DNA from 4 places in the Enterobacter cloacae complex sp. HYC074_NIDB genome. Region 1 is predicted to be linked to each of the others. Evidence: predicted binding sites of a transcription regulator. Region 1 holds the regulator's gene; each other region holds the start of a gene.
The links. The regulator sigma-54, encoded in region 1, starts transcription at its own class of promoters, with help from an activator protein. The targets are predictions, from matches to a motif close to GTTGGCACANNTTTCGCTNT.

Region 1 (7,979 bases):
CGGATGGTGGTCGATAACGCGACGGTGCTGGCGAACGCGTTTGCGATGAGCGAACTGACAATTGGTCTGACGGTCATCGCTATCGGCACCAGCCTGCCAGAGCTGGCTACCGCCATCGCCGGGGCGCGTAAAGGGGAAGATGATATCGCCATCGGCAATATCATTGGCTCGAATATTTTCAATATCGCGATCGTGACGGGGCTGCCGGCATTAATCTCACCGGGGCCGTTTAACCCTATGGTTTTCACGCGCGATTACGGTGTGATGCTGCTGGTCAGCGTGATTTTCGCCCTGCTCTGCTGGCGGCGAAAAGAGCAGATCGGCAAAGGCGCGGGCGCGCTGCTGACGGGTGGATTTATCGTATGGCTGGCGATGCTGTACTGGCTCTCGCCACTTCTCTCTGGGTAAACGGAAACGCATTATGTCGCAAATAGAATTGCAGCCGGGTTTTGACTTTCAGAAAGCAGGCAAAGACGTTCTGGAGATTGAACGTGAAGGTCTGGCGCAGTTAGATCAGTACATTAATCAGGATTTTAGTCTGGCCTGTGAGAAGATGTTCTACTGCGCCGGTAAAGTCGTGGTGATGGGGATGGGCAAATCCGGCCATATCGGGCGCAAAATGGCGGCGACCTTTGCCAGTACCGGCACGTCGTCATTCTTCGTTCATCCCGGTGAAGCCGCGCACGGTGACCTCGGCATGGTTACGCCGCAGGACGTGGTTATTGCGCTGTCCAACTCCGGGGAATCGAATGAAATCCTGGCGTTGATCCCGGTGCTGAAGCGTCTGCACGTACCGCTGATTTGCATGACCAGCCGCCCGGAAAGCAGCATGGCGCGCGCGGCGGATATTCACCTGTGCGTGAAGGTGCCTAAAGAAGCCTGCCCGCTGGGGCTGGCGCCGACCTCCAGCACAACCGCCGCGCTGGTGATGGGCGATGCCCTTGCCGTTGCGCTGCTGGAAGCCCGCGGTTTTACGCCAGAAGATTTCGCCCTGTCTCACCCCGGCGGCGCGCTCGGGCGCAAACTGCTGCTGCGGGTTAACGATATTATGCACACCGGGGATGAGATCCCGCACGTCAGCAAAGAGGCCTCTTTGCGCGACGCGTTACTGGAGATCACCCGTAAAAACCTGGGCATGACGGTTATCTGCGACGATCTGATGAAGATTCAGGGCATTTTCACCGACGGCGACCTGCGCCGGGTATTCGATATGGGTGTGGATGTCCGAACGCTGGGCATCGCTGATGTAATGACACCAGGAGGGATCCGCGTCCGTCCGGGTACGCTGGCGGTAGATGTACTGAACCTGATGCAGTCCCGTCATATTACCTCAGTGATGGTTGCCGATGGCGACCAACTGCTGGGTGTGGTACATATGCATGATCTGCTGCGCGCTGGCGTAGTGTAATGAAGGATAAGACAATGAGTAATGCGGGTGCATCCCTTGCAACCTGTTATGGCCCGGTGAGCGCCCACATGATGTCAAAGGCGGAAAATATCCGCCTGCTGATCCTCGATGTGGATGGTGTGCTCTCCGACGGTCTGATTTATATGGGCAATAACGGCGAAGAGCTGAAAGCCTTTAACGTTCGCGACGGTTACGGTATCCGCTGTGCGCTCACGTCCGGTATTGAAGTTGCAATCATCACCGGGCGGAAAGCTAAACTGGTAGAAGATCGGTGTGAAACGCTGGGCATTACGCATCTCTATCAGGGACAGTCTGATAAGATGGTAGCCTTCCGGGATTTGCTGGGAAAACTGGCCATTGCGCCAGAGAATGTGGCATACGTCGGGGATGATTTGATCGACTGGCCAGTCATGGCGGAGGTGGGTCTGAGCATCGCCGTGGCTGACGCGCACCCGCTGCTGATCCCGCGTGCTGATTACGTTACCCATATTCACGGTGGCCGTGGCGCCGTCCGTGAAGTCTGCGATCTGCTTCTGCTGGCGCAGGGCAAGCTTGATGAGGCGAAAGGGCAATCGATATGAGTAAAACCAGACGTTGGGTTATCATTCTGCTTGCGCTTGTCGCCCTGATACTGATTGGCGTAAATCTCGCTGACCGCGATGATACGCAAGCGGAAGTGGTTAACACGAGCGACCCGACCTATAAAAGCGATCACAGCGACACCGTGGTCTATAGCCCGGAAGGTGCGCTGAACTATCGCCTCGTTGCTCAGCATGTAGAATATTTTTCAGATGACGGCACCTCGTGGTTTACCCAGCCGGTCCTGACCACCTTTGATACGGACAAAGTGCCGACGTGGTCAATCAAGTCTGACCGGGCAAAACTGACAAATGACCGTATGCTTTACCTGTATGGTCACGTTGAAGTCAACGCCCTGACCGCTGACGCGCAACTGCGAAAAATTACGACGGATAACGCCCAGATCAACCTGGTCACCCAGGATGTCACGTCGCAGGATTTAGTCACCCTGTATGGCACAACATTTAATTCCAGCGGTTTAAGAATGCGCGGGAACTTACGCAGCAAAAACGCCGAGCTGATTGAAAAGGTTAGAACCTCCTATGAAATTCAAAACAAACAAACTCAGCCTTAAAGTTGTTATCGCCAGCGCGCTGCTGGCGGCCAGTCTTCCCGCGCTTGCTGTGACTGGCGACACCGAACAGCCGATTCATATTGAATCCGATACCCAGTCTCTGGATATGCAGGGTAACGTCGTCACCTTTACCGGCAACGTCGTTGTGACCCAGGGCACCATCAAAATCAACGCCGACAAAGTGGTCGTTACCCGTCCGGGCGGTGAGCAGGGGAAAGAGATTATCGATGGTTATGGCAACCCGGCCACCTTCTACCAGATGCAGGACAACGGCAAGCCGGTGAAAGGCCATGCCTCGCATATGCACTATGAACTGGCGAAGGATCTGGTCATCCTGACCGGTAATGCTTACCTGGAACAGCTGGACAGCAATATCAAAGGCGACAAGATCACTTATCTGGTGAAAGAGCAGAAAATGCAGGCCTCCAGCGAAAAAGGCAAACGCGTCACGACCGTGCTTGTGCCTTCGCAGTTGCAGGACAAGAACAACGGTCAGGCTCCGGCAAAGAAAAAGAGTAACTAATTCGTTATGGCAACTTTAACTGCAAAAAACCTCGCGAAAGCGTATAAGGGCCGCCGCGTCGTCGAAGATGTCAGTCTGACCGTCAACTCCGGCGAAATCGTGGGTTTGCTTGGCCCTAACGGCGCGGGTAAAACTACGACCTTCTACATGGTAGTGGGCATCGTCCCACGTGACGCCGGCAACATCATTATCGATGATGAAGATATCAGCCTGCTGCCGCTGCATGCCCGCGCGCGTCGTGGCATCGGCTATCTGCCGCAGGAAGCGTCTATCTTCCGCCGCTTAAGCGTGTTCGACAACCTGATGGCCGTGCTCCAGATCCGTGACGATCTGACCAGCGAGCAGCGCACTGACCGTGCGAACGAGCTGATGGAAGAGTTTCATATTGAACACCTTCGCGACAGCCTCGGTCAGGCGCTGTCCGGTGGTGAACGCCGCCGCGTTGAGATTGCGCGCGCGCTGGCAGCAAACCCGAAATTTATCCTGCTGGATGAACCGTTTGCGGGCGTTGACCCCATCTCCGTTATCGATATCAAACGTATCATTGAACACCTGCGCGACAGCGGGCTTGGCGTACTGATCACGGACCACAACGTTCGTGAAACGCTGGCGGTGTGTGAGCGCGCCTACATAGTGAGCCAGGGCCATCTGATTGCCCACGGTACGCCGCAGCAAATCCTCGAAGATGAGCATGTTAAGCGCGTGTACCTTGGGGAAGACTTCAGACTCTGATAGGGTAGAGGTTAAGTCACGCCGAACCGGAGAAAAACGCTCTGAACATGAAGCAAGGTTTGCAATTACGGCTCAGCCAGCAACTGGCCATGACGCCGCAGCTCCAGCAGGCAATCCGTCTGTTGCAGCTGTCCACGTTAGAACTCCAGCAGGAGCTCCAGCAGGCGCTGGACAGCAATCCGCTGCTGGAGCAGACCGATCTTCATGACGAGGTAGACGCCCAGCAGACGCAGGACACAGAAACGCTCGACTCCGTAGATGCACTCGAACAGAAAGAGATGCCGGACGAACTGCCGCTGGATGCCAGCTGGGATGAAATCTACACCGCGGGTACCCCTTCCGGGACGCGTGCAGACTACCAGGACGATGAACTCCCGGTCTACCAGGGCGAAACTACCCAATCGCTTCAGGACTACCTGATGTGGCAGGTGGAGCTGACGCCTTTCTCCGATACCGATCGCGCCATTGCCACCTCGATTGTCGATGCCGTTGACGACACGGGCTATTTGACCGTGACGCTGGACGAGATTCTTGAAAGCATCGGCGATGACGAGATTGAACTGGAAGAGATCGAAGCCGTCCTGAAACGCGTTCAGCGTTTCGACCCGATTGGCGTCGCCGCGAAAGATCTGCGTGACTGCCTTCTGATCCAGCTTTCGCAGTTTGCTAAAGAGACACCGTGGATTGACGAAGCCCGGCTCATCATCAGCGATCATCTGGATCTGCTGGCGAACCACGACTTCCGCACCCTGATGCGCGTCACGCGCCTGAAAGAAGAGGTGCTGAAGGAAGCGGTGAATCTGATCCAGTCGCTCGATCCGCGTCCGGGGCAGTCGATTCAGACCAGCGAACCGGAATATGTCATTCCCGATGTGCTGGTGAGAAAACACAATGGCCGCTGGGTCGTTGAACTGAACGCCGACAGCATTCCTCGCCTGCAAATCAACCAGCAATACGCCTCCATGTGCACCAGCGCCCGTAACGACGCTGATAATCAATACATTCGCAGCAACCTTCAGGAAGCACGCTGGTTGATTAAGAGTCTGGAGAGCCGTAATGACACGCTGCTGCGCGTCAGCCGCTGTATTGTCGAACAGCAGCAGGCATTCTTTGAGCAGGGCGAAGAGTTTATGAAACCGATGGTGCTGGCGGACATAGCCCAGGCCGTCGAGATGCATGAATCAACCATTTCCCGCGTGACCACGCAGAAGTATCTGCACAGCCCACGCGGTATTTTTGAGCTTAAGTATTTCTTCTCCAGCCACGTGAACACCGAAGGCGGCGGCGAAGCCTCGTCGACGGCCATTCGCGCACTGGTGAAGAAGTTGATCGCCGCGGAGAACCCCGCGAAGCCACTCAGTGACAGTAAGTTAACCACCATGCTGTCCGATCAGGGTATTATGGTGGCACGTCGTACTGTCGCGAAGTATCGAGAGTCTTTATCCATTCCGCCGTCTAACCAGCGTAAACAACTGGTTTGACACAACCGATAAGGAAGACACTATGCAGCTCAATATCACCGGACATAACGTCGAGATTACTGAGGCTTTACGCGATTTTGTAAACACTAAGTTTGCGAAACTCGAGCAGTATTTCGAGAGGATCAACCAGGTCTATGTTGTGTTGAAAGTGGAGAAAGTGACGCATATCTCGGATGCGACCCTGCACGTCAACGGAGGGGAACTCCATGCCAGTGCGGAAGGGCAAGACATGTACGCGGCTATCGACGGCTTGATTGATAAGCTTGCGAGACAGCTCAATAAACATAAAGATAAACTGAAACAACACTAATTGTCCGGGCAGTTAACGGGTGCAGGACGGCCTGTTGTGAAACACAACAGGCCATTTGTACAGTTAGCGCTTAGGTGAAATTATGATAAACAACGATTCCGCTCTTCAACTGAGCAATGTCCTTAACCAGGATTGTACCCGCAGTGGCGTTCACTGCCAGAGCAAAAAACGTGCGCTGGAAATCATCAGTGAGCTGGCCGCAAAACAGCTGGGTCTGCCGCCGCAGATCGTGTTTGAAGCCATTCTGACTCGTGAAAAAATGGGCAGTACCGGCATCGGCAATGGCATTGCGATCCCGCATGGCAAGCTGGAAGAAGATACGCTGCGTGCCGTGGGGGTGTTTGTGCAACTGGAAACGCCTATCGCTTTTGACGCCATTGATAACCAGCCTGTGGATCTGCTCTTCGCGCTGCTGGTTCCTGCCGATCAGACCAAGACCCACCTGCACACGCTGTCGCTGGTTGCCAAACGTCTGGCGGATAAAACCATTTGTCGTCGACTGCGCTCAGCCCAAAGTGATGAAGAGCTTTATCAAATTATCACTGAAGCAGAAGGCAATCAGGATGAGGCATAATCGGGAAAGGGCCTTCAGAACGGCTGCCCTGAGGAGAAACGGAACATGGTGCTGATGATCGTCAGCGGTCGTTCGGGGTCCGGGAAGTCCGTGGCCCTGCGCGCGCTGGAAGACATGGGATTTTACTGTGTAGATAACCTGCCGGTAGTGTTGTTACCCGATCTGGCGCGGACGCTGGCGGACAGGCAAATCTCTGCCGCCGTCAGTATTGACGTGCGTAACATGCCGGAATCGCCGGAAATCTTCGAGCAGGCAATGAACAGCCTGCCGGAATGCTTCTCGCCTCAGCTCTTGTTCCTGGACGCTGACCGCAACACGCTGATCCGCCGTTACAGCGATACACGTCGTTTGCATCCGCTCTCCAGTAAAAATCTTTCGCTGGAAAGCGCCATCGATAAAGAGAGCGATCTGCTTGAGCCGCTGCGTTCGCGGGCCGACCTGATTGTCGACACCTCTGAAATGTCCGTCCACGAGCTGGCGGAAATGCTGCGTACGCGCTTACTCGGCAAGCGCGAGCGTGAACTGACGATGGTGTTTGAATCCTTCGGCTTTAAGCACGGCATACCTATCGATGCGGATTACGTTTTTGATGTGCGTTTCCTGCCGAACCCGCACTGGGATCCGAAACTGCGTCCGATGACCGGTCTGGATAAGCCGGTGGCGGCGTTCCTTGACCGACACACAGAAGTACACAATTTTATCTACCAGACGCGAAGCTACCTTGAGCTATGGTTACCTATGCTGGAAACAAACAATCGCAGCTACCTGACGGTGGCGATTGGCTGTACCGGCGGTAAACATCGTTCGGTCTATATTGCCGAACAGCTGGCCGATTACTTCCGCTCACGCGGAAAGAACGTTCAGTCCCGTCATCGCACGCTGGAAAAACGCAAAACATGACCGTAAAACAGACCGTCGAAATCACCAATAAGCTGGGCATGCATGCGCGCCCGGCGATGAAGCTGTTTGAGCTGATGCAGGGTTTTGATGCTGAGGTGCTGCTGCGCAACGACGAGGGAACCGAGGCAGAAGCCAATAGCGTGATCGCCCTGCTGATGCTGGATTCTGCCAAAGGCCGCCAGATTGAAGTTGAAGCCACCGGCCCGCAGGAAGAAGAAGCGCTGGCGGCAGTGATTGCCCTGTTTAACGCCGGGTTTGACGAAGACTAACGTTCGCCATGTCGGCGGGTAGCGCTGCGCTTACCCGCCTTACATAAGATTATTTCGCTCCATAAACCCTTCCCCACCCAACTGACGCATCTGGCGCATAATCCACGCCTGGCGGCTTCGCACGTAGCCTGACGGGGTGCTGGCCTTAAAACGCAGCGGGTTCGGCAGCACGGCGGCAAGGAGTGCCGCTTCGGACATAGTCAACCTGCTGGCGGGCTTGCCAAAATAGCGCTGCGATGCCGCTTCGACGCCAAACACGCCGTCACCAAACTCCGCGATATTCAGGTAGACGGTCAAAATGCGTTTTTTGCTCCACACCGTCTCGACTCCCAGCGTCAGCCCGGCCTCCAGCCCTTTTCTTACCCAGCTGCGACCGTCCCATAAGAACAGATTTTTTACCGTCTGCTGAGAAAGCGTCGACGCGCCGCGGACGCGGTTTTCATGACGTTCATTATGATCCAGCGCCTTCTCAATAGCCGCCACGTCAAAACCCCAGTGCTCCGGGAATTTCTGATCTTCTGCCGCAATGACCGCCAGCCCCATCCACGGGGAGATTTCATCCATGCCGACCCAGTCTGAGTGGGCAACATAGCCAAAATCACCCGAGAGCCAGGCGCTAATCTGCCGCT
Region 2 (7,979 bases), 530 kb from region 1:
CAGTTGCCATTCAGCAGTCTCCTGGAGTCGTTGCACTATTTTAGTGCAGTATAGCGTTTTAGAGGTAAAAAGCGCGTGAGATCAGGTTGTTGGTGGAGAAAAAAGCCCATCCGAAGATGGGCTAAAGTTTCCACGGCAACTACTCCCGACGCGTATGCGCCGAGTAAAACAAAACAATTAAACGCTGTAGTACAGTTCAAACTCAACCGGGTGCGGCGTCATGCGAACGCGGTCGTTTTCTTCGGTACGCAGCGCGATGTAAGCGTCGATAGCTTCATCGGTGAACACGCCGCCAGCGGTCAGGAACTCGCGGTCTGCGTCCAGCGCTTGCAGGGCTTCTTCCAGAGAGCCGGCAACCTGTGGGATCTCTTTCGCTTCTTCTGGCGGCAGGTCGTACAGGTTTTTGTCCATGGCTTCGCCCGGGTGGATCTTGTTCTTGATACCGTCCAGACCGGCCATCAGCAGTGCTGCGAAGCACAGGTATGGGTTAGCCGCCGGGTCCGGGAAGCGCACTTCGATACGACGCGCTTTCGGAGACGCAACCACCGGGATACGGATAGAAGCAGAACGGTTACGGGCAGAGTACGCCAGCATCACGGGTGCTTCGTAGCCTGGAACCAGACGCTTGTAGGAGTTCGTGGTCGGGTTCGCCAGGGCGTTGATCGCTTTAGCGTGTTTGATAACACCGCCGATGTAGTGCAGCGCCTGCTCAGACAGACCCGCATACTTGTCACCAGAGAACAGGTTGGTGCCGTTCTTGGACAGGGACATGTGGCAGTGCATGCCGGAACCGTTGTCGCCAAACATTGGTTTTGGCATGAAGGTCGCGGTTTTACCGAAACGGTGCGCAACGTTGTGTACAACGTATTTGTAGATCTGAATCTCATCCGCTTTTTTGGTCATGGTGTTGAAGCGGGTAGCGATCTCGTTCTGGCCAGCCGTTGCCACTTCGTGGTGGTGCGCTTCAACAACCAGGCCCATCTCTTCCATGATCAGACACATGGTAGAACGGATGTCCTGTGAAGAATCGACCGGAGGAACCGGGAAGTAACCGCCTTTCACGCCCGGACGGTGACCTTTGTTACCACCTTCGTACTTGGTGGAAGAGTTCCATGCGCCTTCGATGTCATCGATAGCGACGTGGGAGCCAGAAATGGAAGCACCAAAACGGATGTCGTCGAACAGGAAGAACTCTGGCTCTGGCCCGAACAGAACGGTGTCTGCGATGCCGGTAGAGCGCAGGTACTCTTCAGCGCGTTTTGCGATGGAGCGTGGGTCACGGTCATAGCCTTGCAGCGTGCCAGGTTCCAGAATATCGCAGCGGATGATCAGCGTAGGTTCTTCGTAGAACGGGTCAATGAGCGCAGTGGTTGCATCTGGCATCAGAACCATGTCGGATTCGTTAATGCCTTTCCAGCCGCCAATGGAGGAGCCGTCAAACATTTTGCCTTCTTCAAAGAATTCGGCGTTCACCTGATGAGCAGGGATCGTGACGTGCTGTTCTTTACCTTTGGTATCGGTGAAGCGCAGATCAACAAACTTCACTTCATGTTCGTTCAGCATCGTCAAAACGTGTTCAGCGGACATACTTAACTCTCCAGATTGGTCATTGTCGTCGTGGTAACGAGGTCTTCAAATCGGCTGGGCTGCCATATTTTTACTGTATTTCTGTAAAGCGAAATCTGTGCCAACTTTTAAAACACCCCAAAAAGGCGTTATCATGCGCACCATAGTGCAGAAGGGCTGCACCACATTGGATTTGTTGCACCATTATAGTGCTTCTGTGTGAACATCGAGCACCATATTGGTGCAATTTACGTTAAGGTGCCCTTTTACCGCTCCGTGAAAGCGATCACAAAGCATCTCTGCAATACTTGTTTGCGGGGGATGTTTGTGATCCTGTTTTGTAGTGCGATTAATCCGTGTACAATAACGCGCTATTTCTAAATGCCTGAGGCAAAGTTGTGATCGAAAAATTGCGTAATATCGCCATCATCGCGCACGTCGACCATGGTAAAACTACCCTGGTTGATAAGCTGCTACAGCAGTCCGGTACGTTTGATGCTCGTGCCGAAACTCAAGAGCGTGTGATGGACTCCAACGATTTGGAGAAAGAGCGTGGGATTACCATCCTCGCCAAAAACACCGCTATCAAATGGAATGACTACCGTATCAACATCGTTGATACCCCAGGGCACGCCGACTTCGGTGGTGAAGTTGAGCGCGTGATGTCCATGGTGGATTCCGTGCTGCTGGTGGTTGACGCATTTGATGGCCCTATGCCGCAAACGCGCTTCGTGACCAAAAAAGCATTTGCCCACGGCCTGAAACCTATCGTTGTGATCAACAAGGTTGACCGTCCTGGCGCGCGTCCTGACTGGGTTGTTGACCAGGTCTTCGACCTGTTCGTTAACCTCGACGCGACCGACGAACAGCTGGACTTCCCTATCGTTTATGCGTCTGCGCTGAACGGTATCGCCGGTCTGGATCACGAAGACATGGCGGAAGACATGACTCCGCTGTACCAGACGATTGTTGACCGCGTTCCTGCGCCAAACGTTGACCTGGAAGGCACCCTGCAAATGCAGATCTCTCAGCTCGACTACAACAACTATGTTGGCGTAATCGGCATTGGTCGTATCAAGCGCGGTAAAGTGAAGCCTAACCAGCAGGTCACTATCATCGATAGCGAAGGCAAAACCCGTAACGGTAAAGTCGGTAAAGTGCTGACTCACCTGGGTCTTGAGCGTATCGAGAGCGACATCGCTGAAGCGGGCGACATCATCGCTATCACCGGTCTGGGTGAACTGAACATCTCCGACACCATCTGCGATCCGCAGAACGTCGAAGCGCTGCCAGCCCTGTCCGTTGATGAACCAACCGTATCCATGTTCTTCAACGTCAACACCTCTCCGTTCTGTGGTAAAGAAGGTAAGTTCGTTACCTCTCGTCAGATCCTTGACCGCCTGAACAAAGAGCTGGTGCACAACGTTGCGCTGCGCGTTGAAGAAACCGAAGACGCTGATGCATTCCGCGTTTCGGGTCGTGGTGAGCTGCACCTGTCTGTTCTGATTGAGAACATGCGTCGTGAAGGTTTCGAGATGGCGGTTTCCCGTCCGAAAGTTATCTTCCGCGAAATCGATGGCCGTAAACAAGAGCCGTTCGAAAACGTAACGCTGGACGTTGAAGAGCAGCACCAGGGTTCTGTGATGCAGGCACTGGGTGAGCGTAAAGGCGACCTGAAAAACATGAATCCAGATGGCAAAGGCCGCGTACGTCTCGACTACGTGATCCCAAGCCGTGGCCTGATCGGCTTCCGTTCTGAGTTCATGACCATGACTTCCGGTACCGGTCTGCTGTACTCCACCTTCAGCCACTACGACGACGTTCGTCCGGGCGAAGTGGGCCAGCGTAACAACGGCGTGCTGATCTCCAACGGTCAGGGTAAAGCGGTTGCGTTTGCGCTGTTCGGTTTGCAGGATCGCGGTAAGCTGTTCCTGGGTCACGGTGCTGAAGTTTACGAAGGCCAGATCATCGGTATTCACAGCCGTTCTAACGACCTGACGGTAAACTGCCTGACCGGTAAGAAACTGACCAACATGCGTGCGTCCGGTACTGACGAAGCAACGGTTCTGGTTCCACCGATCAAGATGACGCTGGAGCAGGCTCTGGAATTCATCGATGATGACGAACTGGTCGAAGTGACGCCTCAGTCAATTCGTATCCGTAAACGTCACCTGACTGAGAACGATCGTAAACGTGCAATGCGCGGTGCGAAAGAAGACTAATTCGGTTATGCCGTAGGCCGGGTAAGCGCATGCGCCACCCGGCAACGAAAAAGCCGCTGAGCGATCAGCGGCTTTTTTATTAGAACGAATACCGTAACCCTAAACGGATCCGGTACTGCTCCCGGTTGTAATCATTCCATCGGTCCAGCCACTGTAGCTCAAGATACGGCAGCCAGTTTCTGTCGATTTTATAGCTGAACTTGTTAGTAATTTCCCAGTGATGATCTTTGCCATTTTTGCTGTGGTAATCATTCACCCGCTGGAAAAAGTGCGGCTCAAAGGTGTAGAAAAACGCATCCGTCACTTTGAAATTCCAGTAGTTGGCGAATTCATGCGTGTCGTTCTTATCCATCTGCCCGTTATAGTCCGGCGTATCGTAATTGTTATGGTTATAGCGATAGCGGAACGTCAGATTAAACCAGTCCGTAAATTTGTAATTGGTATCTAAATAAACCGCGCCACCTGATCCTGCGCTGCTGTCATTAATTAAGCCGCCGGGCTGGAAGGTCAGTTTGTCGGTCGGTTTGAAGAGCGGATACCACCCCTCGATTTCGTTATAGCTGTGTTTCAGTTCGTCCCATTTCCCCACGTTATAAGCGTTGGTGAACATCAGCCCCGCGCCCATATCGAAGTTATAGCCCGCACGCAGGATCACTTCGTGCAGCTCTGAGGCGGTGTTGTAGGCTTCGCGCGTTTCGACATAGGCCCCGGCAAATACCGGGCAGGACACAGACGACACGATCAGTACGGTGATGATTCTTTTCATAATTTGTCCATGTATCAGGTACAGAAAGGCCTCCCTCCTGATAAACAGGAAGGACATAGTGGCCGGATTTATAGTTATAAAGTGACTGCTGACGCTTTATTGTTGGTGGTTATCTCAGGGGTATTTGCTGTCTGTTTCTTCCGTTTTCCAATCTCCTCGATAATAAAGGCGAAGCGCGCTTCGTTGAGTTTATAAAATAGCCCCATGGTCACGGCGGCAACGATCGCCAGGCCGCACGGCCAGAGGAAAATAAGCTGACGCAACCCAAGCAGCGTGCCCGCGCTCTGCACGGCATGGGGAACGTAGCCAATCTGGGTCAGCATAATACCGGGCAGAAAACCGGCCAGCGCCGCGGAGATTTTGCGCGAGAAGGTATAGCCGGTATACACCGACCCTTCGGCGCGTATCCCGGTTTTCCACTCGCCGTAATCAACCGTATCCGGCACCAGCGCCCAGTTCAGGCTGTTCACAAACGCGGTGCCGAAAAAGGCCATGCAGGAAAAGAGCACGAACAGCAGGGAACTGGTCCCCCAGACGAAGTTCAGCACGTCGCCCACCGCCCACAGCGTCAGCCCGCCCAGATAGACCGGTTTCTTGCCAAAGCGCTTCACCGCGCCAGGCACCAGAAACACGCCAATCAGAATGCAGCCCATGCTGAAAAAGCCCATCCACGACAGGAGATGCACATCGTTCAGCACGTACTGGGTGTAATAGACCTGAATCGCCAGCTTGATGTTAAACGCGGCGAGGGTACATAGGTTGGCGATGCACAGCACCAGCAGCGGCGGGTTACGGAAAATCGCGCAGAACGATTTCAGAATGCCGGGCTTATGGTGATCGGGCGTAAGCTCGACGTAGCGCTCTTTCACCCCGCTGTAGCACCACCACATGCAGAACAGCCCCCCGGTGACAAACACCAGCGCGGCCACCAGATAGCCGAGTGAGGGCTGGCTGACGAACAGCGCCTGGATCGGCATAAAGCCGACGGTGCAGAGCAACAGCCCTACCGTTGCGCCGCCCTGACGCCACGCCGCAAGCTGCGCGCGCTCGTTCGGGTTTTTGGTGATGGCCGGAACCATTGCACCGTAGGCACAGTTCATCAGGCTGTAGCAGAGGCCAAACATCATGAAGAGCACGGTGGCGAGGGCCGTTTTCACCGTCAGGCTAAAGTCGTTGGCCATAAACTGCGCCGTGGCCACCAGCGCCACAGGAACGGAGGCGTAGAGAATGAATGGCCGGAATTTCCCCCGCGCGCCGATGTTACGCCGGGAGTCCAGCAGCACCCCGGTCAGCATGTCGGTAAACGCGGTGAAAAACTTCGCGACGAGGAAAATAATGCCGCCATAGAACGCCGGCATGCCCAGTTCATCGGTGTAAAACTTCAGCAGGTACAGCGTGCCAATACACAGCATCAGATTCGAGCCAAAATCGCCCATCCCGTAGGCCCACTTCTCTCGCAGGCTCAATTTCAGGGTTAACGGATCAGTATTATGTGTCATGGTCGATCCTCAAAGCGCCCCGCAGGGCGCTCAATCACGTCATTTATGCCGTACGTTTGCGCAGTTCGATCTCTTCCACTATGCGCACATACATCTTCTCGTTGAGGTTGTAGAAGCAGCCCATCGCCACGATGGTGATGACCGCCAGCAGGCTCGGGTAGATAAATATCAGCTGCCGCAGCCCTTCAACCGTCCCGGCGGACTGCACCACGTTCGGCACATAGCCGATCTGGGTGAGCATGATCCCCGGGAAGAAGCCCGCCAGCGCCTGCGAGACCTTCCTGAAGAAGGTAAAGCCGGTGTAGACCGTTCCCTCGGAGCGCACGCCGGTGCGCCACTCGCCGTATTCCACGGTATCGGACACCAGCGCCCAGTTCAGGCTGTTCACGAACGCGGAACCGAAGAACGCCAGGCAGGAGAACGCCACAAAGCTCACCGAGCCGCCGCCGAAGAAGTAGTTAAGCAGATCGCCCGCCACCCAAATCATCAGCCCGCTGATGTAGACCTTTTTCTTGCCGAAGCGCCGCACCGCGCCGGGCATCATAAAGACGCCGATAAAAATACAGCCCATGCTGAAGAAGCCCATATACGACAGCAGGATCGGGTCGTTCAGCACGTACTGCGTGTAGTAGACCTGAATGGCGAGCTTAACGTTAAAGGCGCCCAGCGTGCACAGGTTAGCGATGCACAGGATAAACAGCGGACGGTTCCCGGCGATGGCGCGAAACGACTGCAACAGCCCCGGTTTCTGCGCCGGGTTAGCAGGCTGCGTCTCGACGTAACGCTCGGTTACGCCCTTATAGCACCACCACATAAAGAACAACCCGAACAGCGAGAAGAGGGTGGCGGCAAAGATGTAGCCAAGCTGGTCGTTGCCCTCAATCAGGTTCATCACCGGGACAAAGCCCACCGTACAGAGCAGCAGACCCAGCGTGGCGCCGCCCTGGCGCCAGGCGGCCAGCGAAGCACGCTCGTCCGGGTTTTTGGTAATGGCGGGCACCATCGCGCCGTAGGAGCAATTCATCATGCTGAAGAACAGGCCGTACAGCATGAACAGCACCGTCGCCATCACCGTTTTACCGGTGATTTCAAACGGTGTGCCGACGAAGTTGGCAATCGCCAGCAACGTTACCGGGAAGGCTGCATACAGCACAAACGGGCGGAATTTCCCTTTCGGGCCGATCTTGCGCCGGGAATCGAGCATGATCCCGGTGCCCATATCGGTGAAGGCGGTAAAAAACTTCGCAATCAGGAAGATAATCCCGCCGTAGGTGCCCGGCAGCCCCAGCACGTCGGTGTAGAACTTCAGCAGATACAGCGTGCCGATATCAAGCAGGATGTTAGAGCCGAGATCGCCCATCCCGTAGGCGAGTTTTTCTTTAAACGGCAGGCGCAGGGTTGCCGGATCAGAAGTATGTTGACTCATTATTGTTCTCCGTCTGCCCGCAGGTTTTCCCGCGGGCGAGCCTTATCAGATATGACGTAAGGTGCTAAACAGATCAGCCCATTCGCTTTGCTGGCGATAGAAGACCGGCGGTTTGCCGAGCGGGGCATCAACGGTGATGTCACCGCCCTGGCAGGTTTCTCCGGTCCACGCATTGAACCAGGTGTCCTGCGGCAGATAGAGCGACCAGTCGCGGCGTCCCTCTTCATGGACCGGCGCCACCAGCAGATCGCGGCCAAACAGATACTGGTATTTCAGCGTGTAGGCGCGCGCGTCGTCCTCGTAGTGCAGGAAAAGCGGACGCATCACCGGCAGGCCGCTTTTCGCGTTCTGCGCAACCGCAGCTTTGATATACGGCTTCAGGGTGGTGAAGACGGTAGTCATGCGCGCGAAGTGGGCGATAGTTTCCGCGTCGCCGTCGAACTGCCAGTTATCGCCAGGGCGGTTGCCCTCGTGGGTACGCATCATCGGCGTAAAGGCGC
Region 3 (7,979 bases), 1.7 Mb from region 1:
GCGCTGCTGCCAATGCCGCTGATGGCGCTGGCAATTAACCGCTACGGCGAGCAGCTCCATGAACGCTTTAAGCTGGCGCAGGCGGCGTTCTCGTCGCTGAACGATCGCACCCAGGAGAGCATGACCAGCATCCGCATGATCAAAGCGTTTGGTCTGGAAGACCGCCAGTCCGCGCTGTTTGCCGCCGACGCCGCCGATACCGGCGCGAAAAACATGCGCGTGGCGCGTATTGATGCCCGTTTCGATCCGACAATTTATATTGCGATTGGTATGGCGAACCTGCTGGCGGTGGGCGGCGGCAGCTGGATGGTGGTGCGAGGCACCATGACCCTCGGGCAGTTAACCAGCTTTGCGATGTACCTTGGGCTGATGATCTGGCCGATGCTGGCGCTGGCCTGGATGTTTAATATCGTTGAACGTGGGAGCGCCGCTTACAGCCGCATCCGCGCCATGCTGGCGGAAGTGCCGGTCGTGAACGATGGCAGCGAGCCGGTACCGGAAGGTCCGGGTATTCTCAAGGCTGATATCCGCGCCTTTATCTACCCGCAAACGGAACATCCGGTGCTTGAGAACGTCAGTTTCACGCTGCGTCCTGGTCAGATGCTGGGCATCTGCGGCCCGACGGGCTCCGGTAAAAGCACCATTCTGTCACTGATTCAGCGCCATTTTGACGTGAGCGAAGGCGATATCCGTTTCCACGACATCCCTCTGCCACGTCTGCTGCTGGATGACTGGCGCAGCCGCCTGGCGGTCGTCAGCCAGACGCCGTTTTTGTTTTCAGACACCATTGCCAACAATATTGCGCTCGGGTGTCCGACGGCGACACAGGACCAGATCGAGCACGTGGCGCGTCTGGCCAGCGTCCACGAGGATATTCTGCGCCTGCCGCAGGGCTACGACACGGAAGTGGGTGAGCGGGGCGTTATGCTCTCCGGCGGACAAAAACAGCGTATCTCTATTGCCCGCGCGCTACTGCTGGACGCTGAGATCCTGATTCTGGATGATGCGCTGTCCGCGGTTGACGGGCGTACTGAACATCAAATTCTGCATAACCTTCGCCAGTGGGGAGAGGGGCGCACGGTCATCATCAGCGCGCACCGTCTGTCGGCGCTTACCGAAGCCAGTGAAATTCTGGTGCTTCAGCACGGACATATTGCCCAGCGTGGTCAGCATGAGCAGCTCGCCGGGCAGACCGGCTGGTATCGGGATATGTACCGCTATCAACAGCTTGAAGCCGCGCTGGATGAGGAGGTGGCCGATGCGTAAGTTTGGACAGATGTGGCCGACGTTAAAACGGCTGCTGGCCTATGGCTCACCGTGGCGCAAACCGCTTTCCATCGCCGTGCTGTTGCTGTGGATCGCCGCGATTGCGGAGGTGACCGGTCCGCTGCTTATCAGCTATTTCATCGATAACATGGTAGCGAAAAGCTATTTGCCTCTCGGCCTGGTCGCCGGGCTGGGCGTGGCGTACGTCGGGCTACAGCTGACGGCGGCAGGGTTGCATTACGCGCAGTCACTGCTCTTTAACCGGGCCGCCGTGGGCGTGGTGCAGCAGCTGCGCACGGACGTGATGGATGCCGCGCTGCGCCAGCCGCTGAGCGAGTTTGATACCCAGCCGGTCGGGCAGGTTATTTCGCGCGTCACCAATGACACCGAGGTGATCCGCGACCTCTATGTAACCGTTGTTGCAACGGTTCTGCGCAGTGCCGCGCTAATTGGCGCGATGCTGGTGGCGATGTTCAGCCTGGACTGGCGGATGGCGCTGGTGGCAATCACCATTTTCCCGGCGGTGCTGATCGTGATGGTGATTTACCAGCGCTACAGCACGCCGATCGTGCGCCGCGTGCGCGCTTACCTTGCAGATATCAATGATGGCTTCAACGAAGTGATCAACGGCATGAGCGTTATTCAGCAGTTTCGCCAGCAGGCGCGTTTTGGTGAGCGAATGGGGGAAGCCAGCCGCTCGCATTATATGGCGCGGATGCAGACGTTACGCCTGGACGGTTTCCTGTTACGTCCGCTGCTGAGCCTCTTCTCGGCGCTGGTGCTGTGCGGACTGCTGATGCTGTTCGGCCTGACGACGCGCGGAACCATCGAGGTGGGGGTACTGTACGCGTTTATCAGTTACCTCGGACGCCTTAACGAACCGCTGATTGAACTCACCACGCAGCAGTCGATGCTGCAACAGGCAGTGGTCGCGGGCGAACGTGTATTCGAGCTAATGGACAGGCCGCGTCAGACCTATGGCGATGACGAACGCCCGCTGGAAAGTGGATCCATAGCGTTTGATCATGTCTCGTTTGCCTACCGCGACGACCAGCTTGTCTTGCAGAATATCAACCTCGAGGTACCGTCGCGTGGTTTTGTCGCCCTGGTTGGGCATACCGGCAGCGGCAAAAGCACGCTCGCCAGTTTGCTGATGGGCTACTATCCGTTGACGCAGGGGGAGATCCGTCTGGACGGACGGCCGCTTGCCTCGCTTAGCCACAACGCGTTGCGTAAGGGCGTCGCGATGGTGCAGCAGGATCCGGTGGTGCTGGCGGATACCTTTTATGCCAACGTGACGCTGGGACGTCCTTTCACCCCTGAGCAGGTATGGGAGGTGCTGGAAACGGTGCAGCTGGCGGATCTGGCGCGCGGGTTAAGCGAGGGAATCAATACCCGGCTGGGTGAGCAGGGCAACAACCTCTCCGTCGGGCAAAAGCAACTTCTGGCGCTGGCGCGCGTGCTGATTGAGACGCCACAGGTGTTAATTCTGGATGAAGCGACAGCAAGCATTGACTCCGGTACCGAGCAGGCGATCCAGCAGGCGCTGGCTGCCGTGCGGGATCACACTACGCTGGTGGTGATCGCCCACCGCCTGTCAACGATCGTCGATGCCGATACCATTCTGGTTCTGCACCGTGGCCAGGCCGTTGAACGGGGTACGCACAGAGCGCTGCTTGAGGCAAAAGGACGCTACTGGCAGATGTATCAGTTGCAGCTGGCAGGCGACGAACTGGCCGCCAGCGTGCGCGAGGAAGAGTCACTCAGCGCCTGATGCACCATAACAAGGCAATGCGCTAACAGACTTAACCGTTGGTGCAAAACTGAAACGCACCCTGCACTGCCATGGTGCGTTTTTTTTCACTTTTTCCCGGCGCATGCGCGCTGCGGCGCTTTCCTCCTCACCTTTCACTTCTGGCACACCCTTTGCAATATCACTCTCGTGTTAGCTGCGGCCATTACCGAATTCTGACTGGAGGGGATATATGAAGCTGGTTACGGTGGTAATCAAACCATTCAAACTCGAAGACGTGCGTGAAGCGCTGTCTTCCATGGGTATTCAGGGACTGACTGTCACCGAAGTGAAAGGCTTTGGGCGTCAGAAAGGTCATGCCGAGCTTTATCGCGGGGCGGAATACAGCGTTAACTTCCTGCCAAAAGTGAAAATTGATGTGGCGATTGCCGACGATCAGCTTGATGAGGTGATTGATGTCGTCAGCAAAGCGGCCTACACCGGAAAAATTGGCGACGGCAAAATTTTCGTTGCCGAACTACAGCGCGTTATTCGCATCCGTACCGGCGAATCTGACGAAGCGGCGTTGTAAGTAACTCCTGGCACACAGTGATAGGGATCGAGAAAATGAAGAAAGCAACAATGAAAACAGGTCTGGGGTCGCTGGCACTGCTGCCGGGCCTGGCAATGGCCGCACCTGCTGTGGCAGACAAAGCCGATAACGCCTTTATGATGATTTGCACCGCGCTGGTGCTGTTCATGACGATTCCGGGGATCGCGCTGTTTTACGGCGGCCTGATCCGCGGCAAGAACGTACTCTCCATGCTGACGCAGGTTGCCGTCACGTTTGCGCTGGTGTGCGTGCTGTGGGTGGTTTACGGTTACTCGCTGGCCTTCGGGGAGGGCAACGCCTTCTTCGGCAACGTTAACTGGGCGATGCTGAAAAATATCGAACTGACCGCGGTTATGGGCAGCTTCTATCAGTATATTCATGTCGCGTTTCAGGGCTCATTCGCCTGCATCACCGTGGGGCTGATTGTGGGCGCGCTGGCTGAGCGTATCCGCTTCTCTGCGGTACTGATTTTTGTGGTGGTCTGGCTGACGCTCTCCTATATCCCGATTGCGCATATGGTCTGGGGCGGTGGTCTGTTGGCTTCCCATGGCGCGCTGGACTTTGCGGGTGGTACCGTTGTGCACATCAACGCCGCGGTAGCAGGCCTGGTAGGCGCCTACCTGATTGGCAAGCGCGTGGGCTTCGGGAAGGAAGCATTCAAGCCGCACAATCTGCCGATGGTCTTTACCGGCACCGCCATCCTCTACTTTGGCTGGTTCGGCTTCAACGCTGGTTCAGCCAGCGCCGCTAACGAAATCGCTGCACTGGCCTTCGTGAATACCGTTGTGGCAACCGCCGGCGCTATCCTCTCATGGGTATTTGGCGAGTGGGCCGTTCGCGGCAAGCCATCGCTGCTGGGTGCCTGTTCCGGGGCGATTGCCGGTCTGGTAGGTATTACGCCAGCGTGCGGTTACGTGGGCGTAGGCGGTGCGCTGCTGATCGGTATCGTCGCAGGACTGGCGGGGCTGTGGGGCGTTACCGCACTGAAACGTGTTCTGCGCGTTGACGATCCGTGTGATGTATTCGGCGTGCACGGTGTGTGCGGCATTGTCGGCTGTATCATGACCGGTATCTTTGCTGCCCAATCTCTGGGCGGTGTGGGTTACGCAGAAGGCGTAACCCTGGGGCATCAGGTGCTGGTGCAGCTGGAAAGTATCGCGATCACCGTTGTCTGGTCGGGTGTTGTGGCCTTTATCGGTTACAAGCTGGCTGATATGACCGTTGGGCTGCGCGTGCCGGAAGAGCAGGAGCGCGAAGGCCTGGACGTCAACAGCCACGGCGAGAATGCCTATAACGCATAATCTGAGTGCCTTGCCGGGCGGCGGCTTCGCCTTACCCGGCCTGAAAAAGCGTAATTTGCAGGCCCGGTAAGAATAGCCACCGGGCTTTTTACCTCACCCGCGATTACGCATCACACCTTCCTGCACGGTAGAAGCCACCAGCACACCATCCTGGGTGTAAAATTCCCCGCGAACAAAACCGCGCGCGCTGGACGCAGAGGTACTTTCCACGCTGTAAAGCAGCCACTCGTTCATATCGAAAGGACGATGGAACCACATGGAATGGTCAATTGTGGCTACCTGCATCCCTTTTTCGAGGAAGCCCACACCGTGCGGCTGTAGCGCAACCGGCAGGAAGTTGAAATCCGACGCATAACCCAGCAGATACTGATGCACGCGCAAGTCTGCGGGTACGCTGCCGTTGGCGCGGATCCACACCTGGCGGGTGGGCTCAGCAGTATGCCCCTTCATTGGGTTATGAAATTCGACCGGGCGGATCTCCAGCGGTTTATCGCACAGAAACTTCTCTTTTACCTGCGGCGGCAACAGATGCGCGAGTGCGCGGGCTATTTCGGTTTCCGATTTCAGATCGTCCGGCGACGGGGCAGGCGGCATCTTTTTTTGATGTTCATAGCCCGGCTCTGGCGCCTGGAACGAGGCGGTCATGTAGAAGATGGGTTTCCCATGCTGGATGGCCGCCACACGGCGAGCGCTGAAGCTTTGACCGTCACGCAGAACTTCCACGTCGTACACAATCGGTTTAGCGCTGTCGCCTGGGCGTAAAAAGTAGCTGTGAAACGAGTGCACCAGACGGTCTGCCGGGACGGTCTCCTTGGCGGCATACAGCGCTTGCCCCACGACCTGGCCGCCAAAAACCTGGCGTAAGCCTAAATCTTCGCTCTGTCCGCGAAATAGCCCTTCTTCTATTTTTTCCAGGTTAAGCAATGTCAGCAGATTGTTCAGTGCCTGACTCATAGTGGTCCTCAATAAACGCCGTGGCGAAAGATACGCTGAGTATAACGCAGAAACGATAGTGGTCCGATGGGTAGAATAATCTTAATACCTGGGCAAAATTAGGCATAAATCCGTGATTTGTGCCACACTTGTTTACGTTATGTGAATAAAACGACATCGGATGGGATCGATCCCGCCGGTGCATTGATGATAAGGAGACTTCAATGAAACTCGTGCCTATGTTAAGCGGTGTTGCAATGGCGGTGGCATTGTCCGCCTGTGCGGATAAGAGTGCCGATGTAGCGGTACCAACGGCGACCCCAAACGGGATTAACACCCTTTCACAGCAAGCTATTCGACAGCCTAACGTGTCCGGTACCATCTGGATCAAACAGAAAGTCGCTCTGCCGCCGGACGCGGTTTTAACGGTCACGTTATCCGATGCGTCTCTGGCGGATGCACCGTCTAAAGTCCTTGCACAGCGTGCAGTTCGTACAGAGGGTAAACAGGCGCCGTTCAGCTTCGTGCTGCCGTACAACCCGTCTGACGTCCAGCCTAACGCGCGTATCCTCCTGAGCGCGGCGGTAACGATCAACGATAAGCTGGTCTTTATCACCGATACCGTACAGGAAGCGGTCAACAAAGGCGGCACTAAAATCGACCTGACCCTGGTACCGGTGCAGCAAACTGAAGTGCCTGTTGCAACGCAAACCAATCAGCCGACTCTGCCTACACCCCCAACACAGATGTAATTTTCCTTCGCCCTCTCCATGTTGACGGGAGAGGGCGTCAGTACTCCCAGCGATACTTCTGCATATCAATCTGTCCTGCCCCGGACACCTGCACCCCTTCTGAGAGTAATGCCTGACGCTGGCGCTGCAAGTCTGGCCCGGTGAGGGAAATGGCACCATGGCGATTGACGACCCGGTGCCACGGTAACGTGCTTCCCTCCGGTAGCCTTCTCAGCACGCCTCCAACCTGACGCGCCGCGCGCGGAGAACCCGCCAGCCGGGCGACTTCCCCATAGGTCGTGACACAGCCTTCCGGAATCGAAGCCACGATTTGCCACACTCGCTGTGGGAAAGTGTCATGTTCGTCCATTGTTTCTCCTGCGGGAAATCAGCGAAGGGTAATGTTATACGAAGATAAAGAAGATTGTCGGGGCAGTTTGCGCAATAATCCAGCATACGGTTCCCAGCGGCTTGCAATTGAGGTGCTCCACAGGGATAATGCGCCAGCGCGTTGGTTATCAACGCTCTCAATGGGGGCTCTGTTGGTTCTCCCGCAACGCTACTCTGTTCACCAGGTCAGGTCCGGAAGGAAGCAGCCAGGGCAGACGACGTGGGTGCCGGGATGTAGCTGGCAGGGCCCCCACCCATTTGTGAACCTCTCAGTTGTTCCCCTGAATAAACCTTCTAAATTATGTGACTATTGTATTTTCTGTAATACAGCCTTCATTTAACTGAAATAATAATGTCATAAACCTGTAATAATAGACTGTCATTTTATTTTCGGATGCCTTTATTCTGTCATAAGCTAAAAAATATATATCTGGATAACAAACTTATCTTCGTGTATTAAATTAAACACGTGTTCCGAAAGGATGTGACAATCATGGTTACTGCGGTTTTAAACGTTAAAATTGATGAAGCGCTAAAAGAAAGACTTCGCCACTATGCGGAAGACAATAATGAGAATTTAAGCGTGACCACAGAGAAACTGCTGCTGCTGGCATTTGAAGCAGTAGAAGAGGCGGGAGTATCGGAAGAGGATGTTGATAATCAGCATACGGAAGAAGAGAGCGTAACTCCATTTACTCCTAAAGAAATCAAAGCACTACGTAAACTTCTGAAGAAGAGAAAATGAAACAACAACTATCGACTGCCAGTGACTACAACGAGGCCTGCAATCTGTTACGTTCCGGCTACGTGAAACATGTTCGTCTTGGCTGGAATGTAGGAAGTGATGAGTTCTTTCGAATTGCGTCTGACTGGTGTGATACCGGTGCAAAAATAAAGAAAGAAGGGGATAATTTCATTATTTCGCTGAAAGGCTTCCCGATTCCTCCTCAACATTAAGCTGTTCTTCATGAAAACTGCTGACTGCATGCGTTACAGTCAGCAGTTTTTATTGT
Region 4 (7,979 bases), 490 kb from region 1:
CAACCCGGCTCCGCAACAGGCCGCCACCAGCGCGCGGCTGAGGCGAAAGTCCCAGATGACGCTCTCGTAGATGCGGTTGAGCGGAACGTCAGTCAGCCCCAGCTTATTGCTGATGGCGTAGAACACGTTATTGAGCGGGATAGACAACTCACCGATGCTGACGCCAAGGGCGATCACCAGAAACAACAGCACGAAGGCGAGCAGGCATGACGTGGTCAGGAGCACCCCCTGCCGCATCTGAAGTACGGCAGTGGTCATCAGTTCAGTCCCAGTTTTCTGAGCTGTTCGCCGACCTGCTCAGCACCGTAAAGCGTGCGAATCGTCGGGTTCATGGCCTGGCCGTCCATCACCACAATATGACCCTTCTTCACCGCCTCCATCTGGCTGACGGCTGGATCGCTTTTCAGGAATTTGATTTTTTCTTCGGCGTTGTCCAGCGCCCAGCGGTTACGATCCAGGCTGGAGACCACAATCACGTCCGGATTAGCGGCAATAATACTTTCCCAGCCCACGGTCGGCCATTCGGTCTCAGAGGTAATGGCGTTATGGCCGCCCAGCACGTTAGCAATAAAGCCAGAGGCGCTGTTTTTGCCGCCGACATAGGCATCAGCCGAAGGTGAGGAGCTTGAGAACCAGAAAACAAAGGAGAGGTCTTTGTTGTTTTTGCCAAACTCCTGGCGCAGGTCGGCTTCACGTTTTTTGAAGTCGGCGATAACGGCCTGACCGCGCGCTTCCACGTTGAAAATCTTGGCGAAATCCTCAATCTCTTGATAAAGGTAGGTCATGTCCCACAGCGTCTGGCGGCTGCCGTACATGTCGCCTGCGGCTTTTTTAGTGGCGCACATGCCCGGGGACAAGTAGCTGTTTACCCCAACGGTGGCCAGATCTTCACGCTTTGCGACCTTACTTTCAGGCCCGAGCAGCAGCGGCAGCTGTGCAGGAACAAAATCAGGGTTTTGCGCAAGAATGGATTCAAGTGTCGGAATTTCGACGGTCAGGGTTTTGATTTTTGCATTCTGCTCAGCCAGCTGCGGCAATACTTTGGTCGGCCAGAACGCGCTGGCTTTCACCTTATCTTCCAGACCCAGCAGAAGCAGGATCTCGACGGTATTCTGCCCCAGGGCCACAACGCGTTCCGGCGCTTTGGTGAAGGTTTCTTTATACCCGCAGTTTTCTATCGTGAGCGGGTACGTGGTAGCCAGAGCTGTACTCATTGATGCAACCGCCAGGCCTAACGCGCAGAGAACCTTTTTCATTAAACGCTACCTTCATTAAAATTATTTTGATGCAAATGAAACGCATTATTAAGGCGGAATTTTATACAGAGGAAAATATATTGTGTCAATGTGAGACAATTACGCAGAGTGATGAAAGGCGGCGCCATATACGGCGCCGGAATGACGGGTTAATTCAGGCTCTCTTTATCGATTCCCAGACGCTTCATGCGCGAGAGCAGGGTGGTACGCTTCAGCCCCAGCCGTTGCGCCGCGCCTTTCGGCCCGGCCACCACGCCGTTGGTCTCCCTGAGCACGCGCAAAATGAGCTGATATTCATCCTCTCCATCCTTCGCAACCTCGGTTGCGGCCACGGTCGTTTCCGCAAGAGAAACCTCCGGCAGGGACAGCTGAAGCACGTTCCCGCGCGTCAGCAGCACCGCGCGCTCGATGACGTTTTCCAGCTCGCGCACGTTCCCCGGCCACTCCATCGCCGAGAGTGTGCGTAGCGTTTCGGCAGGAATACTGTCGATATTTCGCCCCATCCGGCGGGCAATCTTCGCGGTAAAGGCTTTCACCAGCAGCGGAATATCTTCCGGGCGCTCGCGCAGCGGCGGCAGGCAGATCGGGAACACGTTCAGGCGATAGTAGAGATCGCTTCTGAACTCACGGTCTGCGACCATTTTTTTCAGATCGCGGTTGGTGGCGGCAATCAGACGCACGTCGGTCTGGATCAGCTTGTTGCTGCCGAGGCGCTCAAACTCCTGCTCCTGCAGCACGCGCAGCAGCTTGGGCTGGAGCTCCAGCGGCATATCGCCCACTTCGTCGAGGAACAAAGAGCTTTTATCCGCCAGCTCAAAACGGCCCAGCCGCTGGCTGCTGGCGCCGGTAAAGGCACCGCGCTCGTGGCCGAACAGGTCGCTTTCCAGTAAGCCAGCAGGCATCGCCGCGCAGTTCATCTTCACCATCCGGCGGCTGTTGCGGTTGCTCAGGTTGTGGATCGCCCGGGCAATCAGCTCTTTCCCGGTACCGGTTTCACCGAGGATCAGCACCGTGCTGTCGCTTTGCGCCACCATCTCCACCTGCTTGAGCACGCTGTACATGGCATCGCTGCGCCCGATGATTTCGCCAAACTCGCTGTCCACGTTGTTGAGCTGCTCGGTCAGCGCCAGGTTTTCGTCCACCAGCCGCTCCTTCAGGCGGTGGATCTCCTGATAGGCGAGGGCGTTATCCAGCGCGATGGAGATGCGCTCGGCGATCTGGCGCAGCAGCTTCAGGTTGGCGGTGGTAAATACGGCTTCATCGCACTGCGCCAGTTTGAGCACGCCGAGCATGGTGTTGCCGGACATCAGCGGCAGCAGGCACAGGGTCTGGATCTTGTTGCCCCAGGTGTTGAAGAGCATCCGCTCGTAGGGGGCTACCGGATCCTGTTCATTGAGATTGAGCAGCAGGATCTCTTTGCTTTTAAATACCCGCTCGGACAGCGTTCCCGCTTCGTCCACTTCGCTCTGCTCGTGCGCCGGGTTAGCTTCATCAAGGTAGTGGGTGGAGTAGATGTTCAGCTTGCCTTTCCGGTTGCCGCGTAGCGCAATGCTGATGGCATCGATTTTAAAATAGTGATGGATCTCTTTTGATACTTCGCTGACCAGCTCATCCATGTCCAGGCGGGAGAGCACGGCGTTGGTGATGGCAACCAGAATGCGGAAGTTATCGCGCTCGCGGCTCAGCAGGTCGTAGTCCACGTTATTGGTGACGCGGCTTTGGATCTGCTCCGCGACAACGGCCACAATCTGGGTAAAGGTGTGCAGGCGTTCGTACTCCGCCTCGCTCCAGGGCTGGTCGGTATCGCGGATAAACTCGCAGCCGCCAAAAATTTGCCCTTCCACCGCCAGCGGCAGCATGCTGTAGTGGCCGAAAGGGTGGTAAAGGTTGCTCTCTGCCAGCTTCGGCCAGGCCTGGCGAAACTGGTCAAAATTGCAGTGCAGCGCTTCCGGGCGGGAGAGAATACGCCGCACCGGGCCGTGGGCAAGAAACGTTTCATCTTCATATTCGAAGATTTTGCCGTTATCACGCGTTGAGAAATAGCTCGCGCGGTGGGTTGCGCTATGCCAGAGCACAATGGCGGCGCTGTCCGCCAGCGCAGATTGCCTGACCAGCCGCGTCAGGGCATCGCTCAGTGCGCCGAGGTCGGGCTGTTGTAAAAGTGTGCGCGTGATGTCAAACAGGCCCTGCTGTCCAAGATCGCTCATCGGTGTATACGGCATTGTTGCTTTCCAATAGAAACTGGCAAAAAGAGACGTTCGGCGCTGACCGCTATTGATGCGGTCTAGCAAATACGGGGTAACGGTTCAGCGTGCGGCAGATCCAGCGTGCGCTTCACGCCGTAAAGCCCGGTCAGGCGCACCCCTTTGCGCTCAACCACGTCGCCGATGATGGCCGCGTCTTTCCCTAATGGATGCGCGCGCAGCTGTGCAAGTACGGCTTCCGCCGCCGTGCGTTCCACGCCGATCACCAGCTTGCCTTCGTTGGCAAAGTTAAGCGGGTCTAGCCCTAATAGCTCGCATAGCCCGCGCACGGCGCCTTTGACAGGCAGGCCGCGCTCGGTCAGCTCAATTCCGCAGCCGCTGCTTGCGGCAAATTCGTGCACCACGGCATTCACGCCGCCTCGCGTGGCGTCGCGCAGGGCTTTTACGCCCGGCATGTCGCGCAGCGTCTGGATCAGCGGCGTGAGTACCGCGCAGTCACTGCGCAGTTCCCCGTCCAGCCCCAGGCCTTCGCGCAGGTTCAGGATGGTTGCCCCGTGGCAGCCCAGCGTGCCGCTGACAATCAGCACGTCGCCTGCGCAAAGCTGTTGAGCGCCCCAGTGAATATCGGCGGGGATCGCCCCCATCCCGGCGGTGTTGATAAAAAGCTTATCCGCCGCACCGCGCTGCACCACCTTGGTATCCCCGGTGACGATGGCGATCCCCGCCTCGCGGGCGGTGTGCGCCATGCTGTTGACCACCGCCGTGAGCGTTTCCATCGGTAACCCTTCTTCGAGGATAAACCCGCAGGAGAGGTAGCGGGGGATCGCGCCGCTGACGGCGACGTCGTTTGCCGTGCCGCAGACGGCGAGCTTGCCGATATCGCCGCCCGGGAAGAACAGCGGGTCAATCACGTAGCTGTCGGTAGAGAACGCCAGCCTGTCACCGTGTGCGGTGAGGGTTGAGAGCGCAATGCGCGCCTGATCTTCCTGCTCGGCGAGCCAGGGATTGTTAAAGGCGTCCATAAACAGCCGGTTAATCAGCTGCTGCATCGCCTGTCCACCGCTTCCGTGCGCCATTTCCACCGTGTTCATGCTTCACACTCCTGGTTGCGATAGTGATACCACGCGGCGCATGCCCCTTCTGAAGAGACCATCAGCGCGCCAAACGCGGTTTGCGGGTTACAGGCGTTGCCAAATAACGGGCAGTGATAAGGTTTGCATTTTCCGGTGAGTACGTCGCCACAGCGGGCGCGGGGATCGTCGCACACCTGCTGCGGCTGCGGTCGGAAATGCGCTTCGGCGTCGAAGGCGCGATACGCGGGCGTCAGGTGTACGCAGGATTCGGCAATCAGCCCCAGTCCGCGCCATTCGCTGTCGCCTTCGACGCTAAACACGTCGGCTATGGCCTGCTGTGCCCGTCTGTTACCTGCATCGGGCACCACGCGGCGATACTGATTTTCCACCGCACTCAGGGCCGCTATTTTCTGCTCAACCAGCATGGTCACGCCTTGCAGTAGATCAAGTGGCTCGAAACCAGCCACCACTAACGGACGATTGTACTGTTCAGCGATAAAACCGTAGGCTTCTGTGCCGATCACCATGCTGACGTGGCCCGGCGCCAGAAACGCGTCGATACCGTTATCCGGCGCTTCCAGCAGGCTGCGCAGCGTGGGAATAAGCGTGATGTGCTGGCAGAAAAAGTAAAAGTTTGTGACGTTGCGGGCTTTCGCCTGCTGGAGGGTAATGGCGGTGGCGGGCATGGTGGTTTCAAAACCCAGCCCGAAAAAGACGACCTTACGCTCAGGATTAGCCATCGCCAGCGTCAGGGCATCCATCGGTGAGTAGACGATCCGCACGTCCGCGCCGCGCGCCTTCGCCTGGAGCAGCGAGCCATTTTTTCCCGGTACACGCATGGCGTCGCCAAAGGTACAAAAAATCACACCGGGGCGGCTGGCGATGTCGAGACAGCTGTCGATGCGCCCCATCGGCAGCACGCACACCGGGCAGCCGGGGCCGTGGATAAATTCGATGTTCTCCGGCAGCAGCTGGTCGAGGCCAAATTTAAAGATGGCGTGGGTGTGTCCGCCGCACACCTCCATGATCCGCAGCGGTTTTTCTTTCGTGTAGTCCAGCAGCGACGCGCGGGACTTCAGGCGATCGATAAGCTGCAACACCTGCTCAGGCGCGCGATATTCATCAACGTAACGCATGTGTTATCGTTCCTCCCCATACAGCAGGGCGCCCACGTCCGGCTCGACGTCAAACATATTCTGTAGCGCGTCCAGCGTGTCGCGGGCTTCTTCCTCATTAATCACGCTCATGGCAAAACCTACGTGGACCAGCACCCACTGGCCGAGACGCGATGCGCCGGTCTCATCGTGGCTGCCTACCAGCGTCAGGTCGACATCGCGCAGGATGCCGCAGACCTCCACTTTGGCCTGATTGCCGTCGATGGAATGAATTTGTCCGGGGACGCCTATGCACATCGTTCGTTCTCCAGCCAGTTCAGCCAGGCGTCCATCCCGTCGCCGCGCGTGGCGGAAACCAGCAGGATCTCAATGTCCGGATTCACTTCGCGGGCGTAAGCCAGGCACTTATCCACGTCGAAATTCAGGTACGGCAGCAGGTCGACTTTGTTCAGCAGCATGAGGGAGGCGGCGGCAAACATATGCGGATACTTCAGCGGCTTGTCTTCCCCTTCGGTCACGGAGAGTACCGCCACTTTATGCCGCTCGCCGAGGTCGAAGCTTGCCGGGCAGACCAGGTTGCCGACGTTTTCAATGAACAGGATGCCGTTGTTCGCCAGCGGCAGGCGCGGGGCGGCGTCGGCAATCATCTGCGCGTCCAGATGGCACCCTTTCCCGGTGTTGACCTGAATCGCAGGCGTACCGGTTTCGCGGATGCGCGCGGCGTCGTTTACCGTTTGCTGGTCACCTTCGATAACGGCGCAGGAGACACGTTTATTCAGCCGTTTGAGGGTTTCGGTCAGCAGCGTGGTTTTACCGGAGCCGGGGCTGGAGACCAGGTTCAGCACCAGCTGTTCGCGCGCGGCAAAGCGGGCGCGATTGCGGACGGCGAGCTGGTTGTTTTTATCCAGCACGTTAATCTCCACCTCCAGCATCTGGCGCTGGCTGATGCCCGGCGCGTGGGTGCCCGCTTCGCCGCGGCCGTAATGCAGGTCACCCGCGTCGGAACGCTGCGGCGCGAAGGTGATGCCGGTCAGTGCCGCCGCGGGACGCGGGGCAGGGGAAAAGGGCGCGGAGCGAAACGCGGAGTGGGGGCGGTGTTCATCCCCTTCGATATACAGGTTGCCTTCAGCGCAACCGCAGGTACTACACATACTTTACTCCTTCTCGATTTCGAGGCGTTGGATCTGCATACCGTCATCCGCCACGATGCGCAGCCCGCTGCTCTGGCACTGCGGACAGCGCTGTACCTTCGATGACAACAGCGTGACGTACTCCTGACACTGTTCGCACCAGCACTCTGCCTGCTGCTCCTCGATATGCAGTGCGCAACCTTCCGCCAGCGTGCCGCGGCACACCAGCTCAAAACAGAAGGTGAGGGCGCTGGTCTCGACGCAGGAAAACGCCCCGACCTTCAGCCAGACGCCGGTCACGCGCTTCGCATGGTTCTGCACAGCCTGCTGTTCGATAAGTTCCAGTGCCCGCTGGCAGAGGGTGATTTCGTGCATGACGCCTCCTTAATGAATTGCCCCTTCAATGCAATAACAGTGCCAGCTTGATTTGCGTTACGGCGTGACGATGTCAACGCTGTCGAAATGACACGTCGACACCGCGGCGGTGACAGTACGTATCTTGTTAAAAGCTATTTAAATCAACAAATTAAAAGCTGGCACGAAAACTGCTTAACAGCCGCTAACTCCATTAACCGGATACCTTTTATGACTATTTGGGAAATTAGCGAAAAAGCGGATTACATCGCGCAACGTCATCAGCAGCTTCAGGATCAGTGGCACCTCTACTGCAACTCTCTGATTCAGGGGATCACCCTGTCAAAAGCCCGTCTGCACCATGCCATGAGCTGCGCGGCGCAGGGGGACATGCGCTTTGTGTTGTTTGGTCACTTCACGATTTTTGTCACCCTGGCGGAGAGCTTCAACAGCCACACCATTGAGTATTACGTTGAGACAAAAGAGGGTGAAAAACAGTGTATTGCGAAAGCTCAACTGATGGCCGACGGCATGGTGGACGGTCACGTCAGCAACCGCGATCGCCAGCAGGTGCTGGAGCACTATCTGGAGAAAATAGCGCCGGTTTATAACGGCCTCTACGCCGCCGTTGAGCACGATCAGCCGATCAACCTGAAACAGCTGATCGACGGAAAATCCTCCGCGAACGTGGCCTGAAAAGCGAGTGTCGAGAAGTGTCGATAAGACAGTTTTTTTTCGTCAAAAATGACCATCACCAGAGGATGACCCGGTGAACCGTTTTGTAATTGCTGACTCGACGGTCTGTATTGGCTGTCGGACCTGTGAGGCGGCGTGCTCGGAAACGCAC

Region 2: glnA (glutamate--ammonia ligase) is a predicted target of sigma-54. The motif match lies at 1,673-1,692, and genes of this name have one in related genera.
Region 3: glnK (P-II family nitrogen regulator) is a predicted target of sigma-54. The motif match lies at 3,180-3,199, and genes of this name have one in related genera.
Region 4: hypA (hydrogenase maturation nickel metallochaperone HypA) is a predicted target of sigma-54. The motif match lies at 7,181-7,200, and genes of this name have one in related genera.

The regions. Positions count from the first base shown of each region.
Region 1 covers NZ_CP114214.1:4,215,116-4,223,094, forward strand. Annotated here, with positions in the region: gene O1724_RS20495 (calcium/sodium antiporter) at 1-408, shown strand, start outside; gene kdsD (arabinose-5-phosphate isomerase KdsD) at 422-1,408, shown strand; gene kdsC (3-deoxy-manno-octulosonate-8-phosphatase KdsC) at 1,423-1,989, shown strand; gene lptC (LPS export ABC transporter periplasmic protein LptC) at 1,986-2,561, shown strand; gene lptA (lipopolysaccharide ABC transporter substrate-binding protein LptA) at 2,530-3,084, shown strand; gene lptB (LPS export ABC transporter ATP-binding protein) at 3,091-3,816, shown strand; gene rpoN (RNA polymerase factor sigma-54) at 3,864-5,297, shown strand; gene hpf (ribosome hibernation promoting factor) at 5,320-5,607, shown strand; gene ptsN (PTS IIA-like nitrogen regulatory protein PtsN) at 5,690-6,181, shown strand; gene rapZ (RNase adapter RapZ) at 6,227-7,081, shown strand; gene npr (PTS phosphocarrier protein NPr) at 7,078-7,350, shown strand; gene mtgA (monofunctional biosynthetic peptidoglycan transglycosylase) at 7,390-7,979, opposite strand, start outside.
Region 2 covers NZ_CP114214.1:4,746,934-4,754,912, reverse strand. Annotated here, with positions in the region: gene glnL (nitrogen regulation protein NR(II)) at 1-10, opposite strand, end outside; gene glnA (glutamate--ammonia ligase) at 178-1,587, opposite strand; gene typA (ribosome-dependent GTPase TypA) at 1,965-3,788, shown strand; gene ompL (porin OmpL) at 3,868-4,554, opposite strand; gene O1724_RS22995 (MFS transporter) at 4,629-6,053, opposite strand; gene O1724_RS22990 (MFS transporter) at 6,097-7,479, opposite strand; gene O1724_RS22985 (alpha-glucosidase) at 7,525-7,979, opposite strand, start outside.
Region 3 covers NZ_CP114214.1:1,111,261-1,119,239, forward strand. Annotated here, with positions in the region: gene O1724_RS05345 (SmdA family multidrug ABC transporter permease/ATP-binding protein) at 1-1,266, shown strand, start outside; gene O1724_RS05350 (SmdB family multidrug efflux ABC transporter permease/ATP-binding protein) at 1,259-3,040, shown strand; gene glnK (P-II family nitrogen regulator) at 3,252-3,590, shown strand; gene amtB (ammonium transporter AmtB) at 3,626-4,912, shown strand; gene tesB (acyl-CoA thioesterase II) at 5,006-5,866, opposite strand; gene O1724_RS05370 (YbaY family lipoprotein) at 6,070-6,597, shown strand; gene O1724_RS05375 (MGMT family protein) at 6,635-6,946, opposite strand; RNA gene ffs (signal recognition particle sRNA small type) at 7,117-7,213, shown strand; gene O1724_RS05385 (hypothetical protein) at 7,460-7,711, shown strand; gene O1724_RS05390 (hypothetical protein) at 7,708-7,923, shown strand.
Region 4 covers NZ_CP114214.1:3,725,807-3,733,785, reverse strand. Annotated here, with positions in the region: gene O1724_RS18185 (FecCD family ABC transporter permease) at 1-258, opposite strand, end outside; gene eitA (siderophore ABC transporter substrate-binding protein EitA) at 258-1,256, opposite strand; gene flhA (formate hydrogenlyase transcriptional activator FlhA) at 1,406-3,478, opposite strand; gene hypE (hydrogenase expression/formation protein HypE) at 3,541-4,551, opposite strand; gene hypD (hydrogenase formation protein HypD) at 4,548-5,669, opposite strand; gene O1724_RS18160 (HypC/HybG/HupF family hydrogenase formation chaperone) at 5,673-5,945, opposite strand; gene hypB (hydrogenase nickel incorporation protein HypB) at 5,936-6,799, opposite strand; gene hypA (hydrogenase maturation nickel metallochaperone HypA) at 6,803-7,153, opposite strand; gene hycA (formate hydrogenlyase regulator HycA) at 7,364-7,828, shown strand; gene O1724_RS18140 (4Fe-4S dicluster domain-containing protein) at 7,902-7,979, shown strand, end outside.